4 regions of the Janthinobacterium svalbardense genome follow, and region 1 is predicted to be linked to each of the others. Evidence: predicted binding sites of a transcription regulator. Region 1 holds the regulator's gene; each other region holds the start of a gene.
The links. The regulator FNR, encoded in region 1, switches genes on or off when oxygen is low (the NO sensors DNR and NnrR bind a similar motif). The targets are predictions, from matches to a motif close to TTGATNNNNATCAA.
Positions count from the first base shown of each region.

Region 2: the regulator FNR is predicted to act here: its motif matches at 2,028-2,041, upstream of cqsA (alpha-hydroxyketone-type quorum-sensing autoinducer synthase).
Region 3: the regulator FNR is predicted to act here: its motif matches at 1,813-1,826, upstream of cydD (thiol reductant ABC exporter subunit CydD).
Region 4: the regulator FNR is predicted to act here: its motif matches at 2,583-2,596, upstream of CNX70_RS15650 (serine protein kinase).

Region 1 is NZ_CP023422.1:291,074-295,681, reverse strand. It holds gene CNX70_RS01235 (response regulator) at 1-1,208, opposite strand, end outside; gene fnr (fumarate/nitrate reduction transcriptional regulator Fnr) at 1,448-2,206, shown strand; gene CNX70_RS01225 (FixH family protein) at 2,333-2,857, opposite strand; gene ccoG (cytochrome c oxidase accessory protein CcoG) at 3,004-4,386, opposite strand; gene ccoP (cytochrome-c oxidase, cbb3-type subunit III) at 4,391-4,608, opposite strand, start outside.
Region 2 is NZ_CP023422.1:5,287,115-5,291,722, forward strand. It holds gene CNX70_RS23545 (GIY-YIG nuclease family protein) at 1-181, shown strand, start outside; gene CNX70_RS23550 (MarR family winged helix-turn-helix transcriptional regulator) at 239-706, shown strand; gene cqsA (alpha-hydroxyketone-type quorum-sensing autoinducer synthase) at 717-1,961, opposite strand; gene CNX70_RS23560 (sensor histidine kinase) at 2,129-3,433, shown strand; gene CNX70_RS23565 (response regulator) at 3,437-4,444, shown strand; gene CNX70_RS23570 (ABC transporter permease) at 4,453-4,608, opposite strand, start outside.
Region 3 is NZ_CP023422.1:2,774,271-2,778,878, forward strand. It holds gene CNX70_RS12495 (hypothetical protein) at 1-159, opposite strand, end outside; gene CNX70_RS28875 (PEP-CTERM sorting domain-containing protein) at 319-897, opposite strand; gene CNX70_RS12505 (GbsR/MarR family transcriptional regulator) at 1,201-1,773, opposite strand; gene cydD (thiol reductant ABC exporter subunit CydD) at 1,891-3,591, shown strand; gene CNX70_RS12515 (amino acid ABC transporter ATP-binding/permease protein) at 3,588-4,608, shown strand, end outside.
Region 4 is NZ_CP023422.1:3,528,616-3,533,223, forward strand. It holds gene CNX70_RS15635 (catalase) at 1-768, shown strand, start outside; gene CNX70_RS15640 (hypothetical protein) at 839-1,174, opposite strand; gene CNX70_RS15645 (chymotrypsin family serine protease) at 1,345-2,526, opposite strand; gene CNX70_RS15650 (serine protein kinase) at 2,803-4,608, shown strand, end outside.

The sequences.
Region 1 (4,608 bases):
CCCAGTACGGCATTCAGGGGCGTGCGGATTTCATGGCTCATATTGGCCACGAAATCGCTCTTCGCGCGGTTGGCCGCCTCGGCCCGGTCGCGCTCCTGTTCCAGCTCCGTCGCGCGCGCTTCGAGTTCCTGCTGCAGGCGGTCGCGTTCGCTCATCAGGCCGTTGAACGCTTCCGTCAGTTCGCCGATCTCGTCGCGCTGCCGCACCGGCACGGGCGTGAAACGGCTGCCGCTGGTGCGCATGGCTTGCAGCGTGTCACGCAGGCGCACCAGCGGAGACAGCAGGCGCACGGTGACCCAGCCCAGAATAAACGCGGCCAGTAGCGAAGCGAGGATGCTCCACAGCACCAGCCGGTACAGTACGCCATCGAACGGTTCGAAGGCATCGTCGAGAGGCAGCGAGGCGGCCAGCAGCCAGTTCACGGATTTCAGGCGTTTGAAGCTGTTGACGGCCGTGATGCTGCGGCTGTTGGTGCTGACCATGCTGCCTTCGCCATCTTGCCTCAACAACTCGGTGGTGGTCAGGTTGGCGTTCGGCAGGCGTGGCTGCAGCAAACGGTTGGTATCGGGGTGCAGCACGTAGCGCGGCACGGCGCCGCGCGTGAGGATGAAGTAATAGCCGCTCTTGCCGATCTTTTCCGAACGCAGGCGTCCCAGCAGGTTGTCCTTGTACAGGCGCAGCACACCGATCACCACGCCGGCCACCTGGCCATCGGCCGTGAGCACGGGCGCCACCATCTGCACGATGGGCATGCCGCTCGATTTGCCCAGCATCGGCTCGGTGATCATGGGCTGGCGCGTGCGCAGGACGGTCTGGAAATACTCGCGCTCGGCGACGTTGATGCCGGCGCGCCCCGCCACTTCCGGCATGTCGGCCACGACGGCGCCTTGCGCATCGAGCACCAGCACGTCGTCGAACAGCACCAGCATCGAGCGGCGCGAATAGTATTCGCGTAATTGGGCGGGCTGGGCGATCAATTCCGGCGGCTGCTGCCTGGCCGTCAGCGTGACGATCTGCAGCAGCATGCCCAGCTTGTCGTCGAGTTCGGCAGCGGTGCGGCTGATCAGGGCAGATTGCTGGCTCAGCAGTACTCGGGTGAAGTCGGCGCGCATGTGCTGCACCTGTATCATGGTGACCAGCGCGATCATGGCGATCGAGGTCAGGCTGGTGGCCAGCGCGACTTTTGCTTTGATGCCGAGAGGCTTCATGATTTCCTTTTCAGTACCGGGCGGTACAGGCGGCAGAGAATGCTGTCGGGAATTTTCCTATCAATACATCAACTTGGCAAGCGGCGTCGCGCAAATTGCCTTTCCCACATGGGCTTTTAACGATGTTGCCATATAATCAAGGTTGGAACGTCGTTTATTCAGCGGAAATGCGGTGAAATTGGCACACGGCAACCCTGTATGCAGTAAACTCGTTATTGCATTTTCTAAAAGGTACCGACATGACTGAAGCGCTACTCACTCCCACCATGCCCACAGTGACCGTGGAAGCGTTGCGTGCGCGATGCTCGACCTGCAGCATGCATCAATTGTGCCTGCCGATGGGCCTCGATGTGGGCGACATGGACAGGCTGGACCAGATCATCGGCCGCCGCCGCAAGATCGTGCGCGGTGCCTCGCTGTTCCGCATCGGCGACTCGTTCCAGAATCTGTACGCGATCCGCCTGGGGCACTTCAAGACGTACCAGATCAATCCGGGCGGTGAAGAGCAGGTGACGGGTTTCCAGATGGCTGGCGAACTGCTGGGCATGGACGCCATCAGCGCCGACCGCCACCACTGTAATGCGGTGGCGCTGGAAGACAGCGAAGTGTGTGAAATTCCGTTTTCCAGCCTGGAACAGTTGCTGGGCAATATGCCGACCCTGCTGCGCCATTTCCATCGCATGATGAGCCAGGAAATCACACGCGAGCAAAGCGTCATGCTGTTGCTGGGCAATATGCAGGCGACCCAGCGTTTTGCCGCCTTTATCGTCAACCTGGCCTCGCGCTATGAAGCGCGCGGCTATTCGGCCAGCAAATTTCAGCTGCGCATGTCGCGCGAGGAAATCGGCAATTACCTGGGGCTGACCATCGAAAGCGTCAGCCGTTTATTGTCGAAATTCAAGAAGGAAGGCTGGCTGCGCGTCTCCAACCGCGAGATCGAGATCTTGCAGCCAGCAAAATTGAAGGCCATTACAGCCGGCACGGACGTCTGTAAATAACAGCACCGTCAAAACCTACTGCGCGTCGCGCTTTGCGGCCTGCGATGCTCGCTGTGCTCTAGCACAGCTGCGCTTCTTAGCCACAAATCACTGCCGCTCGCTACGGTTTTTTCCCGGCGCTGTACGTTATAGCTCTTCATCCGCATGCAGCGCGATGCTGCGCTGCAGGGGCCAGGTCCAGATGCCGGACAGGCGCCACTCGCGTTTGTCGTTTTCCACCAGTACTTGCCAGCGGCTGCGCTCGAGCATCGGCAGCGCCACGGAGAAATTGCCGGCCGCATCGGGCTGCACCAGCAGCTTGATATCTTTTTCCGGCAAGGTCGCATGCGCCAGATGCAACTGCAGCGGACCCTGGTAAGCCTTGCCGAAGCTGTGCACGGAACCACTCAGGCGCGCTGCAGCAACGTCATACGACAGGCTGGTATCCATCGCCAGGTCGCTGGCGATCGTGTCGCGCCGCAAATCCTGGTTGATCGCCTTGCCCTGCTTGTAATAATCACCCACCACCAGGGCATCGGGCTGCGTAAACGCGATATACGCCATGCAGCTGCCGACGACCACGGACAGGCCGGGACCGATCATCAGCAGCCATGGCCAGCGATGCTTGTACCACGGGGCAACGGGGGCTTGCAGCTTGAGACTGTCGGACATTTTGTTCTCCTTGGGGTCAGACCCTTTGGGTCTGACCCCAGCTTTTGCTTCTGGGTTGAAAATAAAGTAAAGCTAACGCATGTTTGATGCTACCCCTACGGCGAAATACCGGGGTCGGACCCAGAGGGTCCGACCCCGAATCAACATCACCGCGGTACGATGAATACCGCGCTTTCACGCACATGCAGCGATGGGTCGTCCAGCGAGTGCAATTCGATCGCAATCTTGTTCGAGCCCTTTTCTCCCACGCCGTGCGGTACGCGCAGGCGGATCGGCCAGCCCAGCGTTTCCGTCGGCTGCAAGGTCACCTCTTCGCGCGTCAGCAAGGTCAGGCCCGGCAAGCCGGAAGCGCTGATTTTGAAATGCTGGGTTTGCTCCGAGGTGTTCATGATCTGCAAGCGGTAGACGTTTTCGATCATGCCGTCTTCCACTTCGCGTCCCATCGAACCGCGGTCGCGGATCACGTCCATTTTCAGGGGCGTGCGCAGCGCCAGCGAGGTACACACGGCGATGATGATCAGGGCCAGGATGGAAGTGTAGATCAGCACGCGCGGGCGCATGGCGCGCTGGCGGATCTGCTTCGAACTGAAGTTGTTTTCCATCGCATGGTCGGTACTGTAGCGTACCAGTCCCCGCGGCCGGTCGACCTTGTCCATCACGGTATTGCAGGCATCGACGCAGGCGGCGCAGCCGATGCATTCATACTGCAGGCCGTTGCGGATATCGATGCCGGTCGGACACACTTGCACGCACAGGGTGCAGTCGATGCAATCGCCCAGCTTGTCGTTGTTGCCAGCCTTCTTGCTGATGGCGCCACGCGGTTCGCCGCGCTTGGCATCGTAGGTGATGATCAGCGTGTCCTGGTCGAACATGGCGCTCTGGAAGCGCGCGTAGGGGCACATGTATTTGCACACCTGCTCGCGCAGCCAGCCCGCGTTGCCGTAGGTTGCCAGGCTGTAGAACAAGACCCAGAACCATTCCCAGGGACCGAAATTGAGGGTGGTCACCTCGCGCGCCAGTTCCTTGATCGGCGTGAAATAGCCGACAAAGGTAAAGCCCGTCCACAGGGCGATGGCGCCCCATGCCAGGTGCTTGGCCGTCTTCTTGAAGGCCTTGCGCACGGAGGGGCCCTGCTTGTCGAGGGCCATGCGCGCGCTGCGCGTGCCCTCGATGCGGCGTTCGACCCACAGGAAGATTTCCGTGTATACCGTTTGCGGGCAAGAGAACCCGCACCACACCCGCCCGGCGATGGCCGTGACGAGGAACAACAAATACGCACAGATGATCAGCAGGGCCGCCAGATAGATGAAATCCTGGGGCCACAGCACGACGCCGAAAATGTAGAACTTGCGCGTGGTCAAATCGAACAGCAGGGCTTGCCTGCCATTCCAGGTCAACCACGGCAAGCCGTAGAACGCCAGCTGGGTAAGCCATACGCATACCCATCGCCAGGTAGCGTAGCGTCCTTTGGCCTCGCGAGGGTAGATCTGCTCGCGGGCCGCATACATCTTGATGACTTGAGGTTCCATTACATCATTTCACGGGCGTCTGGGGATTCGACAGGCTCCAGACATAGGCCGACAGCACGTGGACCTTGGACTCGCCGAGGAAATCGCTGAAGGCCGGCATGGTGTTGCTGCGTCCCTTGCGGATGGTTTCCATGATGGTATCAGCACTGCCGCCGTACAGCCAGATCTTGTCCGTCAGGTTAGGCGAACCGAGCATTTGATTGCCCTTCGCATCGGCACCGT
Region 2 (4,608 bases), 1.3 Mb from region 1:
GCACCGCAACGCCCGCCTGCAGGCGGACTGGCGGCGCGATGGCGCGGCAGCCTTCCGCTTCGACATCATCGACAGCGTCAAGGCATCGGGCGATCCCGCCTTCGATGCGCAGGCCGAACTCGATGCCCTGCTGGCGCTGCACCGCGCACAGTGGCTGGAACAGGGGCAGCCACTGTATTGAGCAGTATTGCTTTACACTTGCGCACTCAAGCACTGCGCAGCCAACACCAAGGAAACCATGACCGATCACACTTCCCCGCCGCCGGACGGCGCCAGCGCGCTGGACTTCTGCTTGCGCCTGGCGCGTGCCCAGGCGCTCATTGTGCGCCGCTTGGACAGCATCTTGGGCAATCTGCACGGCCTGAGCTTTGGCGATTATCAATTGCTGTACCACTTGCAGCGCGCACCCGGTGGCCGCCTGCGCCGCATCGACCTGGCCGAGCGCCTGGCGCTGACGGCGTCCGGCATCACGCGTTCGCTGATACCGCTGGAGAAAATCGGCCTGGTGGCGCGCCAGGCCGATGCGCGTGATGCCCGCGTCGGCTATGCCGTCATCACCGATACGGGGCAAGCCCTGCTGATCCATGCCGATGCGACGGCGCAGGCGCTGGGCCAGGAATTGCTGGGCAGCGCCAGCGCGCAGCAGTTGGCACCGCTGTCCCTGCTGCTGGCCGGCATCGCCGGCAGCCAGCCCGGCAACGGCTGACGCGCGCTCCCTACACCAGCGCCAGCTTGCGCAAACGCCGCGTCGACGGCCAGCGCGCCATGCCCGTCTCGTCGCGGATGGCGGCGCAGGCGGCCAGCACTCTGGCGCACTCGTCCTCGCGCAAGCCCGCATTCAGGGTCAGGCGCACCAGCGAGCGGTTCTTCGGCGTGGCCGGCGCGCAGAACACGGCGCCGTAGATGCCGTGCCGCTCCAGCGCCTTGCGCAGGATCAGGGTGTCGGGTTCAGCGCCCGCTTCCAGCGCGATGATTTGCTCGGTGCCGTCGCTGACGTTGTAGCCAAGCTCAGCCAGCCCCTGGCGCAGCTGCACGCTGTGGCGGCGCAGGGCGGCGCGGCGGCCGTCGGCGGCGCGGATGAAATCGAGCGCCGCATCGAACCACGCCAGCTCGTGTTCCAGCAGGCAGGAGCTGAAGATGGCGGGCCGCGAGGCGGACAGGAAATAGCCCTTGAAGCGGGCCGAACAGGTGATCAGCCCCGCCCGCCCCGCAAACGCCTTGGCCAGCGACGCCGTGCGGAAATGCACGCGCCCGGCCAGGCCCAGCTCGGCCACCAGGCCCGCGCCCTGCGGGCCGTGCGTGCCCAGCGAGTGCGACTCGTCGACGATCAGCATGCTGCCGCTGCGCTCGGAGATTTCCACCATTTCCAGTAGCGGCGCCACGCTGCCATTCGTGCTGTACAGCGCATCGACGACGATGATGCCGGGGCCATGCTTGTCGAGCTGGCGCTGCAGGTGGGCGCCATCGTTATGCAGGAAGGCCACGGGCACGGCTTGCGCCGATTGCACCCCTTCCCACAGCGAGGCGTGCGCCTGCATGTCCAGGTAGACGGGGATGCCGGGCCCGGCCAGGCTTTGCAGCAAGCCCACGTTAGCGGCCCAGCCCGACTGCGCCAGCACACAGGCTTCGCTGCCGAGATAGTCCGCGAATTTTTGTTCGAGCCGGTGCTGGCGGCTGCCTTCCTGCAAGAACACGGACGACATCAGCATGGCGCCGCCGCCCTGCAAGACGCGCGCCTGGGCCGCCAGCAGCACGGTCTCGCCGGCGATGTTCAGGTAATCATTACCTGCCAGCATGACTGCACGCGCGGGCATCGCTTGCCATTCGTGCAGGTGTTCGCCACCGAGCAGCTTCTCGATGCGCTCGACGTAATGTTCATCCATGCGTGCGCGCACGAAGGCAGGCATCTGTTGTTCGGCATGGATGGCGGGGGACGACAGGGGAAAAAGGGCGTGTGACATAGGGGACTCCTGATTGGTTGCGGGGGAACTACCGCGTCCAACATGCGCGAGCCATCCGGCAAGAGTTTGATACAGCTCAACAGTTATGCTGATATCGTGCTGATAAGGAGAGAACCCGCCGATCATGTTGCATTGACACGCCTCAACGAACACGTCCCCTGATCATGATGCACGTGCAGTCCCCTTCCGGAAAACGGTGGCAAGGCAAGCTGCTCCAGCCTTTCCTGCATTTCCACGACGCCATCGAACACACGCCCGTGCGGCGCGCGCAGGTGCGCACCCTGGCACTCATCGGTGCGCTGGGTATGCCCCTGTACTACGCGCTGTGGCATTATTTTTTTCCGCAAGAATACGAATCGCCACTGCTGCGCACCATCTCCGCCCTGCTGTTCCTGCCCGCGCTGTGGCCCGACCGCTTCAGCAATACCTGGTTCAGCGTGTACCTGTTCCTGGGGCTGACCTTCGAACTGCCATTTTTCTTCACCTACATGTTCCTGATGAACCACGCCGCAGCGCTGTGGATGCATTCACTGCTGGTGGCGCTGGTCGTGCTGTTTCATTTCGATACGCGCATCGCCATGCTGGCCTACCTGAGCGGCACCCTGCTGGCCTGCCTGGCGTTTGCCGTGTTTGGTGATCCCGCCTTTTTGCTCAGCGGCGACGTCTTGCAGCAATTGCCCGTGCACTGGTTCACGATTGCCGTGCTGTCGGTGGTCAAGGTGGGGCGCCATGTGGGTGCACAAGAGAAACTGGCCGGGCTGGCGGCCGGCCTGGGCAGCGTGGCGCACGAATTGCGCACGCCCCTCGTCAGCGTCGAGGCGAACGTGCGCGGGCTGCAGCGCAAGCTGCAAGACCGGCCGCCGGACGCGGCCAACCTGGAAGCGTTGGCGCGCATCCAGTTCGAAGTGCGCCACATGCACCACATGATCGATTTGTTCCTGCTCAGCGCCAGCGCCGTCAACCGCAAGCTCGAAGCGAACGAAGCTGTGGCCATGCACGACAGCGTGGCGGCCGTGCTGCGCCGCTATCCATTTACCAGCACGGCCCAGCGCGACATCGTCAAGGTCGACGTGCGCGCCGATTTCACCTTTCCGGGCCAGTCGGAATTGTGCGTGGTGATCCTGCTGAACCTGCTGCGCAATGCCTTGAAAAGCATCCACCGCGCCGGCAAGGGCCGCGTGCGCATCATCATCGATGGCGCCCATCCCGTGCCGCGCCTGCTGTTCATCGACACGGGCTGCGGCATCGCGGCCAACCGCCTGCCGCTGATCTTCGACCGCTTCTATTCGTATCCTGCGCACAACGGCAGCGGCATCGGCCTGGCCCTGTGCCGGCAAATCATGCAAGCCTGGCAGGCACGCATCCGCTGCGTGGCGCGCGAAGGTGCCTACGCCATCTTCGTGCTGGAATTTCCCCAGCCCCTGCCCGTGCCCACCCACACCCGTTTTCCATCCATCCACCGCGCGAGGTGACGCATGCAACTGCCCGTCTACACCCATCCGACCCTGACCGTACTGATCGACGACAGCGATTCCTTCCTGAAAAGCCTGGCGTTCCAGCTCGATCCTGGCCTGGCGCGCAAGACTTTCCACGACACCAGCAGCGCGCTGCACTGGCTGCGCCACAGCACGCAACTGGGCGAGACACCGCTGCACGTCAATTTCGACACGCAAAACCTGCCGCCCGACCAATGCAACGTGGCGCTCGATCTCGAACGCATCTGGCGCATCAGCGGCCAGGCGCAGCGCTTTGCCGTGCCCTCCGTGCTGGTAGTCGATTATTCGATGCCGCAAATGAATGGCCTGGAATTCTGCCAGGCCGTGCGCGACTTGCCGTGCAAGAAGATTTTATTTACAGGTGCAGCCGATGAAAAAGTGGCCGTGACGGCCTTCAACCGGGGCTTGATCGACCGCTACATCAAGAAGAGCGACGACGATGCGCTCGACATCCTGGAACAGGAAATCGTCTCTTTGCAGCGCGAATTTTTCCTGCAGCACTCGGATACCGTGCGCGACTTGCTATTGCTGCACGACTATGCTTTCCTGCAAGACGAAGCCCTGGCCGCAGTCGTGTACGAGCTGTGCCAGCGCCATGGCTTCGTCGAGTTCTACATCTTTCCCAATCCCTGCGGCATCCTGTTCTTCACGCGCGACGGCCACGCCAGGCTGATGATCATCGAGACGGAGCGCAGCCTGCACACGCAATATGAAATGGCGCGCGACAGCGACGCACCGCAATCCCTGCTGCTGGCCCTGCTGGAAATGCGCGTGATCCCGTACTTTTCCGACGCCGACAGCGACGGCATGTATTCCAGCCAGATCGGCGAAAACTGGTTCCGCTACTGCGCCGCACCCACCATCTGCCTGGGCCGGGTGACGTATTTCTGGGCCCTGTTCGACGTCCCGCCGCACCAGCTGGGGCAGCCGGTCATGTCCTACGCGCAATTTCTGCGCGCGGGCGCGGGCGACAGCGTCAGCGCGTAGTTGGCAACTTAGCCTTCCCGTAGCGTTTGCAGCGGCGGATGTTTCAATACATTGCGCAAGCCCAGCCAGCCGCCGGCGATGGCGCACAGGGCGCCGGCCAGCAGGCCGAAGGCCCACACGCCCGGTGCGAAGCTCCAGGCGAACTTGAACTGATACGTGGCCAG
Region 3 (4,608 bases), 2.5 Mb from region 1:
CACGATCAGCAAATACAGCAGCGGCACCGCGCACAGCAGCGCCGAACATACCGAAACGATTTTTCTGTTGGCCAGTCGGGCCAGACGCAGCCGTTCCCGCACGGGCAAGTGCTGGCGGATCACGCTGCGCGCGCGTGGCTGAAACGGTTGTTCGTGCATGAATTCTCCCTCGTCGATCAGCAGTTGATGCTGTCGAGCATAGCGAGGGGGATCTAAAAATGGTGTAAACAGTGGGCCTGGCGCCGCAAGCGCGGCGTAAAGATGCGGCTGGCATTGAGAGCGGCAGCGGGCGCTGGTACGCCGCTGCCGTGATGCGGCTTATGATGAGGCTTGCTCTCCCTGGCGGCGGCGTGCCAGGAAGCCCAGCATGCCCAGACCTGCGAGCAGCATGGCATAGGTTTCAGGTTCCGGCACGGCGGAAATGAAGGCCCTGTAGTTGCTCAGATCCTTGGGCAGGCCTGCCACCGTGAAAGTGGTGCCGGCGGCCACGGGTGCGGCCCAGTGGAATACCAGTTCGCCCTGGCCGAAGTGGATGGCCAGATAGTCATAGGCGGCCGCGCTCGTATAGGAATTGACGCCAGCGCTCCAGCCTGCCGTGGTGCCGGCGGTGCAGCCCGAGGTGGCGTTGTCGCAATACGAGACGGCGGCGCCCAGGCTGCTGCCGAACACGCCATTGATGTAACCCTGGATGGCCGCAGGACTCTGCGGCACCAGATTATCGTCATAATATTTCACCTGCAGTGCCGGCGATGGTGAATACGTGACGGTGCTGCTGGCGATGAGGAAACCGCTGGCAGGCCCTACATCCACCCAGGTGGCCGCTTGCGCCGCACTTGCCAGTACAGTCATTGCGGCCAGCATGGATGCCTTGATGGCAATATTTTTTACGCTTTTCATGAAAACCCCCTTGTGCTTGAGACAGTCGCTTCATCGTGTCGGGGCGCGTCCCTGCCTGCCGGGGAGGTCATCCCATTGCCCGTTTTTAGCTGCTTTTAACTATTTCCTGCGCGTAGCGAATACGCAAATGAAAGCTTACTCTTGATATAAATTAATACAATTTTAATAATTCTATTGGTTCGCTTGACAACATCGTATATGGCTATGTTTGACTGTGCCAGCGATAGCCAGCATGACGTTGGGAAATGGCGTGACAAGGCGCGCCAGTCTGTGCTGGCGGCGTCACGGCTTTGGGGAGGGGGGTCAATCGTTGTTGTTGCTGACGCCAAACAGGCGGTCCTTGGCGTTGAGCAATTTTTGCACCTTGGCGCCCATTTTCATCAGTTGCGCCATCGATTCGGGCGACAGGCGCTGCAAGTCGTCGAACCAGGTGTTGGCCAGGTCGACCAATTCATACATTTCGCGCATGCGCTCCTGCGCATACTGGTCCACGGGTTCCGTGGCCGGCGCCAGCAGCGATTCTCGCAGCACCGTCAGGGTGGGCGCCACTTCGCGGCGGCGGCGTTCGGCGGCTACCACGCGGAAGATTTGCCACACATCGCCCAGAGACGAAAAATACTCGCGCCGGTCGCCGGGGATGCGCGACTGGCGGATCAAGCCCCAGCCCTGCAATTCCTTCAAGCCGATGCTCACGTTCGAGCGTGAAAAACTCAGGTGTTCCGCGATTTCGTCCGCGTGCAAAGGATGCTCCGCGACAAACAACAAGGCGTACACTTGTCCCACCGTACGGTTAAAGCCCCAGCGGCTGCCCATCTCGCCGAAATGGCTGACAAAGGTCAGGATCAGCGGCGTCATGTGGATATGTTGAGTTTTCATAATTATCTGAATTTTTTCACGCCACACCCGCAGGGTCAATTGATATATGTCATGTTTCGCAGTATTATACAGAAAATCGAATTTACAGAAAATTCTGAAAACTCAAAAAGTATAGAGATGCCGACCACGCCACTGTCTTTGCCCCGCTTTATCCTTCCCCGCGCCGCCAGCCTGGCGCAAGGTGGCGCCGCCTTGTTGTGGCTGCCACAAGCGGCCTTGCTGGCCTGGGCCGTGCAAGCCATGCTGGACGGTGCACCGTGGCGCGCGGCCCTGCTGCCGGCCGCCGGCGTGCTGCTGCTGGGTGTGCTGCGCGCCGGCGGCGAAGCGTGGGGCGCGCGGCGCATGTACGCGGCGGCGCGCGCCCATCTGAGCACCTTGCGCGCCCAGGTGGCGCAAGCGCTGGCGCAGCGTTCGCCGCTGGACCGCCAGCGCGCGCAGTCGGGCCAGGCGGCCAGCGTCATCGCCGAGCAGGCCGAAGCCATCGTGCCATATCTGGTGCGCTACAAGCCGGCGCGCTGGAAAGTGCTCACCGTGCCGCTTGTGATCCTCGCCGTGGTGACGCCGTTGTCGTGGATCGCGGCCTTGATCCTGCTCATCGCCGCGCCCCTGATTCCCGTCTTCATGGCCCTGGTGGGCATGGGCGCGCAAGCGGCCAGCCGCGCGCAGATGGTGGAAATGGGCAGCATGAATGCCTTCCTGTTGGACCGCCTGCGCGGCCTGGCCACCTTGCGCGCGCTCGACGCCGTCGACGCCACGGCCGAACGGCTGGACGCCTCGTCGCAATCCGTGCGCCGGCGCACGATGGTGGTGCTGCGCATCGCCTTTTTGTCGTCCGCCGTGCTGGAACTGTTTTCCGCGCTGGGTGTCGCCATGGTGGCGGCGTTTATCGGTTTCTCCTTGCTGGGTAGCATCAATTTCGGCACTTGGGGCCGCGAACTGAGCCTGGGGCAGGGCTTGTTCATCCTGCTGCTGGCGCCCGCATTCTTCGAGCCACTGCGCGAACTGGCCGCCGTCTGGCACGACAAGGCGGCCGGCGAAGCGGGCCTGGCCGGCCTACACGACCTGGCGGGCGAGGGCGTGCCCTTGCCAGGCTTTGGTGTGGCAGTGGCTGCCGTGTCCGCTGCCGCCATGGCGGTGGCACCGCCACCGGCCGTCGACATCCATCAACTGCGCTTTGCCCATCCCGGCGAAGCGCCCGTATTCGAGCGCTTCGACTTGACGGTGTGCGCCGGTGAACACGTGGCCCTGCTGGGCGCCAGCGGCGCCGGCAAGAGCACCTTGCTGTCCCTGCTGGCCGGCTTGCTGCCCGTCAGCGATGGCGAGATCCGCATCGGCGGCGTGCGCCTGAGCGACAGCACCGTGAATACCTTGCGCCAGCGCATGGCCTGGATGGGCCAGCGTCCGCACGTGTTTGCCGCCTCCGTCAGCCAGAATGTCACCCTGGGCCGCCTCGGTGCGAACGCTGCGCAGGTGACGCAGGCGCTGCACCTGGCCGACCTGGCTGGCGTGGCGCAGGCGCAGCCGGCCATCATGCTCAGCGATGGCGGCCAGGGCTTGTCCGGCGGCGAAGCCGTGCGCCTGGCCCTGGCCCGCGTGGCCCTGCATCCGCATGCGGACTTGCTGCTGGTCGATGAACCGACGGCCCACCTGGACAGCGAAACGGCGGCGCGCGTGACGGACGCCTTGCTGGCACTGGCCAAGGGCAAGACCATGCTCGTCGCCACGCACGACCCCGTGCTGGCCGGCCGGCTGCAGCGCACGGTACAGGTCGATGTCCGGGCGCAGGCACAGGAGCACGAACAGGAACAGCCGGCATGAAAACTTCCCGCATATCGAACCCCGTCCTGCGGCAATTGCTGCTGGCCCAGCCCGGCAAGCTGATCGGGGGCGCCTTGCTGGCGGCCCTGACGGCGGTGGCCGGCATGGCTTTGCTGGGTTTGTCTGGCTGGTTTATTACCGCCACCTCGATTGCCGGCCTGCATGCCTCCACGGCCGTGCTGTTCGACGTGTTCGGCCCGTCGGCCGGCATCCGCCTGCTGGCCATCGGCCGCACGGGTTCGCGCTATGCGGAACGCCTCGTCACGCACGACGCCACGTTCGCCGCGCTGGCCAGCATCCGCGTGCAACTGTTCCGCGGCTGGACGCGCCCGGAAGCAGCCAGCCGCCTGCTGCGCCAGCCCGCCAAGCTGCTGTTTCGCCTGACGGCCGATATCGACGCGCTCGAAGCGCTGTATTTGCGCCTGCTGGTGCCGGCCTTTACGGCCCTGTGCGTGGCCTTGCTGGCCGGCGTGGCATTGGGCGCGATGCAGTGGCAGCTGGGCCTGGGCCTGGCCGCGTGGCTGCTGGCCGCCGGCGGCGGCATCAGCTGGGTCGTGGCGCAGCGTGCCCGCCGTCCCGCCATCGTGCGCTCGCGCGCCATCGAAAAATTGCGCTCTGGCACCATCGACCTGGTGGCCGGTCAGACGGACCTGGTGATGGCGGGCCGCATCGACGCCCAGTGCGCTGCGCTGGGGCAGATCGACCGCTCGCTGGCGCAAGCCGATTTCGCCTTGCTGCGCCTGGAGACGGCGGCCGGCGCCGCGTATGGCGTGGCTGGCAGCGCGACCCTGGCAGGGGTGCTGCTGGCCGTGGCCGCGCTGGTGCAGCAGCAAACGCTGAACGTGCCGCTGGCGGCGCTGGCACTGCTGATCGCCCTGACGGCCGTGGAACCGTTTGCGGGGCTGCGCCGTGGCGCGCTGGAAGCGGGGCGCATGCTGCTGGCCATGCGCCGCCTGGCGCCGCGCCTTGACGGCAATGAGGTGGCGCTGCCGCCCTTTGACGCCGCACCGGGCTTGC
Region 4 (4,608 bases), 3.0 Mb from region 1:
GACGCCGAAGCCGAGGCGCTGGTGGGCAAGGACCGTGAAAGCTCGCACCGCGACCTGTACGAAAGCATCGAAAACAAGGATTTCCCCCGCTGGACGCTGTACGTGCAGATCATGCCGGAAAAAGAGGCAGGCACGTATCATCTGAACCCCTTCGATCTGTCGAAAGTGTGGCCGCACGGCGATTATCCGCTGATCGAGGTGGGCGTACTGGAACTGAACCGCAATGCCGACAACTACTTTGCAGAAGTGGAACAGGCAGCTTTCAACCCGGCCAACGTAGTGCCGGGCATCAGTTTTTCTCCGGACAAGATGCTGCAAGGCCGCTTGTTCTCGTATGGCGACGCGCAGCGCTACCGCCTCGGTGTCAACCACAGCCATATCCCCGTCAACGCGCCGAAATGCCCGTTCCACAGCTATCACCGCGACGGCCAGATGCGCGTCGACGGCAACCAGGGCGGCACCCTGGGCTACGAACCGAACAGCGAGCAGGAATGGGCCGAGCAGCCCGACTTCCGCGAACCGCCGCTGAGTATCGAAGGCGCGGCCGATCACTGGAACCACAGGGTCGACGAGGATTACTATTCGCAGCCGCGGGCCCTGTTCCGCCTGATGACTGCGGCGCAGCAGCAAGCCTTGTTCGACAATACGGCGCGCGCCATCTCGGGTGCCTCGGAGCAAGTCAAGCAACGCCACATCGGCAACTGCACCCTGTGCGATCCCGCGTATGGCGCGGGCGTGGCCGAAGCGATAGCCCGCCTGAGCAAATAGGGTAAGTGCAAGCATGGCAAGCAAGGCCCGTACGCGGGCTTTTCTTGCATGCCATCTACGTCACTAAGCCCTACCAGCGCTGGATATCGATCTGGCCCGTGATGCTCGTTTCCACCGGATAACCGTCGACCTGCGCCGGCACGCGCCGCTTGACGGACGCATCGCGCAAATACACGACGAGGGCTTCGCCGCCGATGGCAGTCTGCCCCAGGCTGACGCCTTCGACGCCATCGATCGCCATCAGGGCCCGCTCGTTGCGCCGCTTTGCCGCTTCCAGCCGGCCGGGCGGCGGTGCGGCATGCGCGAGGCCCGCCACCGCGTGGCTACTCGCCTCGTCCGGCACATACGGCATGGCCGCATCCTCAAAGACGGCGTATGGCGCTTGTACGAATTTACTGTTTGACATGACACATCCTCCTGATGCTGCCCATGGCACGCGTGGAACAAGGAGGCACGGCAGCGCCTCTTGCCCGCCAGGCCATGCATGGCAGCCACACCTGACCCTATCATCATCGTGCAAAAGGTGGCGCAGTGCAAGGAAGCATCACGCCGCCGCGCCGTTTTCTGTGACCATGCTCAAGTATATAAATTGATGTCGAGCGCCACCACCACGCGTCGCATCTGGTTGGCAAACGTGATATTGCCGCCGCCGGCAAACAGCAGACCGACGGGATTGCGCTGCTGGTTCCAGGTCCAGATGGACGAGCCGGAGTCGCCGCCCGCGCTGAATGCTCCGCTGACGCCCGTAATGGCGATCTGGTCCTGGAACAGCGCGATCCTGCCGCCGCCATAATTGACGTTGATGGTGGCGCCCAGGCCCGTGATGCGGCCCTGCGTCAATTGCGTCGTGCGTCCGGATTTGCCGACCAGCATGCCCAGCGCGGGCGCTGCCAGCGCATTGCTGATGCGGAAATAGGCCGGCACGCCACCGCTCAGGTAGACCAGTTCACGACGCACGCGGTCTGGCCAGGCCCAGCCGGTGGCGCAATCGACAAAATTGACGCCGCCACTAAAATTGATGGGCACGAAGCGTTCGAGCACGGCCACCTGGTCTTGCGGGCAGCGCCCGCCATCGATGGGACCCGGCTGCACGATGCAGTCGTTGAACGCGCCGCCGTTGGAATTGGCCAGCACGTGATTATTGCTCAGAATCATCAAACGGCTGTTGCGCGGCGCGCTGCGCCCCACGGCCAGGCAGCCGATGGTGCCAGCGGTGATGCGGAAATGCCCGACCGAGACGCCGCCCGGCGCCGGACGCAAGCGGAAACGGTGCGGTTGCGCGTCGATCACGCCCGTGACGACGATATTCACGGGCACCCTGTCGCTGGCCACGGCGCGCACGCCCATGGCCCCCACGATGGCCGCCTTGGCGCGGTCGACGGACGTCGGTTCGGCCACGTACAGGGTCAGGGCCGGCAAGCCCGGTTCGCCGGACGAGCTGTCGCTGGCGCCCTCGCCCAAGCCGATGGACACGCCCTGGATATTGCCGCCATCGCTGAAGGCGTCGGCGGCACGCACGCCGCCCGCCTGGGAAATGGACTGGCGCATGCCGTCTTCGATACTGCGCTTGATTTCCAGCAATTCCATGCTGACGCCGCTCAGGGCGTCGGGCACGTCCGAGACGGACGCGCTCTCGATCGTATTGTCGTCCTCGCCGGGGGTGGAAAATTGGCCGATGGCCTCTTCATCGTCTGCGCTTTGCCCCTGGCCGCTGCTGCCGGGTGGGGCGCTGAAACCGTTATCATTGCCGATCATCATGTTCTCCTCGTGGTTTGCTCTGGATATCCAGTGTGGACGGGCCGCGCCGGCCGGTATTGATCTGGATTGAATTGCGCAGGCGCGTGGCCGCCCTGCGCCAACGGGGCCAAGCGGGCAAAAATAGTTCCCTCGTCAAGGTTGAGCGAGATCAGGCGTGCGGGCAGAGGCGCCGCCGTATACTTGGCCGACAGGCTGGAACCGGGCCTGCTCCACGGCAGCAAGGTTAGCTACAACAGCAAGGTTAGCAACACCGGCAACGGTATGGATGGGGAAACAATGACGAGCCCTGGTACGACACGCCACGACGATGCGCCTGCGGGCGAGCAAGCAGGCCAGCATGCCGGTTTTGTGCAAGGCATGGCGGCCTGGGCGGAAAACCACCGCATCAGCCCCTGGCGCGGCAGTTTTGCCGACTTCATCGAGCAAATCCTGCCCGGCCGCGCGGCCCTGCTGACGCGCAGCGCGCACCACTACTTGTGGGACATGATGCGCTGGAACGGCCAGACCGATGAGAGCGGGCGCTTCCGCTGCCGCCTGTTCGACGACGAACTGTTCGGCATCGACGAGGCGATCGACCGCGTGGCCGCCTACTTCAAGGCGGCTGCCGCCGGTTCCGAAGTGGGCCGCCGCATGCTGCTGCTGCTGGGCCCGCCGTCGGGCGGCAAGTCGACCCTGGTGATCCTGCTCAAACGGGGGCTGGAAGAATACAGCCACAGCAGCGAAGGCGCGCTGTACGGCATCGCCGGCTGCCCCGTGCACGAATCACCGCTGCATCTGGTGCCGCACAGCATGCGCGCCGACTTTCGCGCCAGCTATGATGCCGAGCTGCATGGCGAACTGTGTCCCCATTGCCGCGCCCGCCTGGAAGAACAGTACGCGGGCGACTTCCTGCGCATGCCCGTCGAACGCATCCACCTGTCCGAGGCGGGCCGCTGCGGCATCGGCACGTATGCGCCGCACGACCCTACCACGGCCGACCTGGCCGACCTGGTCGGTTCCGTCGACCTGTCGAAAGTGGCGCAGTACGGCGACGAAGGCGATCCGCGCGCCTGGTCGTGGTCCGGCGCCGTGTATGCGGCCAGCCGCGGCATGCTGGAAATGATCGAAATCCTCAAAGTCAAGCGGGAATTCCTCTATTTACTACTCACCCTGACGCAGGAAAAGAATGTCAAGGTATCGCGCTTTCCCCTGATTTACCTCGACGAAACCATTCTCGCGCACACGAACCTGGCCGAATTTCGCAAATTCCTGCAAGAAAGCGAAAACGAGGCGCTGCTCGACCGCATGGTCATCGTGCAAGTGCCGTATACGCTCAATTACCGCGAAGAAGCACGCATTTACCGCAAGCTGATCTTAGCGGCCGCGCCCGCCTTCCGCGACGTGCACCTCGATCCGCACGTGCTGCATGCGGCGGCGGTGTTCGCCATCCTCAGCCGCCTGCCCGAAGGCGAGGACAAGGAAACCGAACGGGTCAAGAAGCTGCGCGTGTATGCGGACGAAGATGTCGACGACTTGCAGCATGCCGACATCCGCCGCTTGCGCGCGCGCGACAAGGCGCCCGACGAGGGCTTGTCGGGCGTGTCGCCCCGTTTCGTCATCAATGCCCTGTCGCACGCCATCATTTCCGCTCAGCGCAACAGCCTCTCCACCATGGATGTGCTGCTGGCCCTGAAGGATGGCATCGAAAGCGATGCGCGCATCGAACCGCGGCGCAAGCGCCAGTGGGTCGATTACCTGGTGCTCACGCGCAAGGATTTCTATAACCGCTGGGTCAAGGCCGACGTGCACAAGGCCCTGTTCGTGTCGTTCGAGCAAGAAGCACAGGACTTGCTGAGCAAGTATCTCGATGAAGTCGAAGCCATGCTCGACAACCGCCAGATCCGCGACCCCATGACCAGCGAAGAGCGCCGCCCCGACGAGCGCTTCCTGCGCGCCGTGGAAGAAAAAATTCATATCAGCGACGCGGGCAAGCAGTCGTTCCGACAAGAAGTGGTGCGCAAGGCCATGGGCGCCTTCAAGCGGGGCGAGCCCTTTGGCCTGGGCAGCCACGCGCAACTGCACGATGCCATTCAGCAATATCTG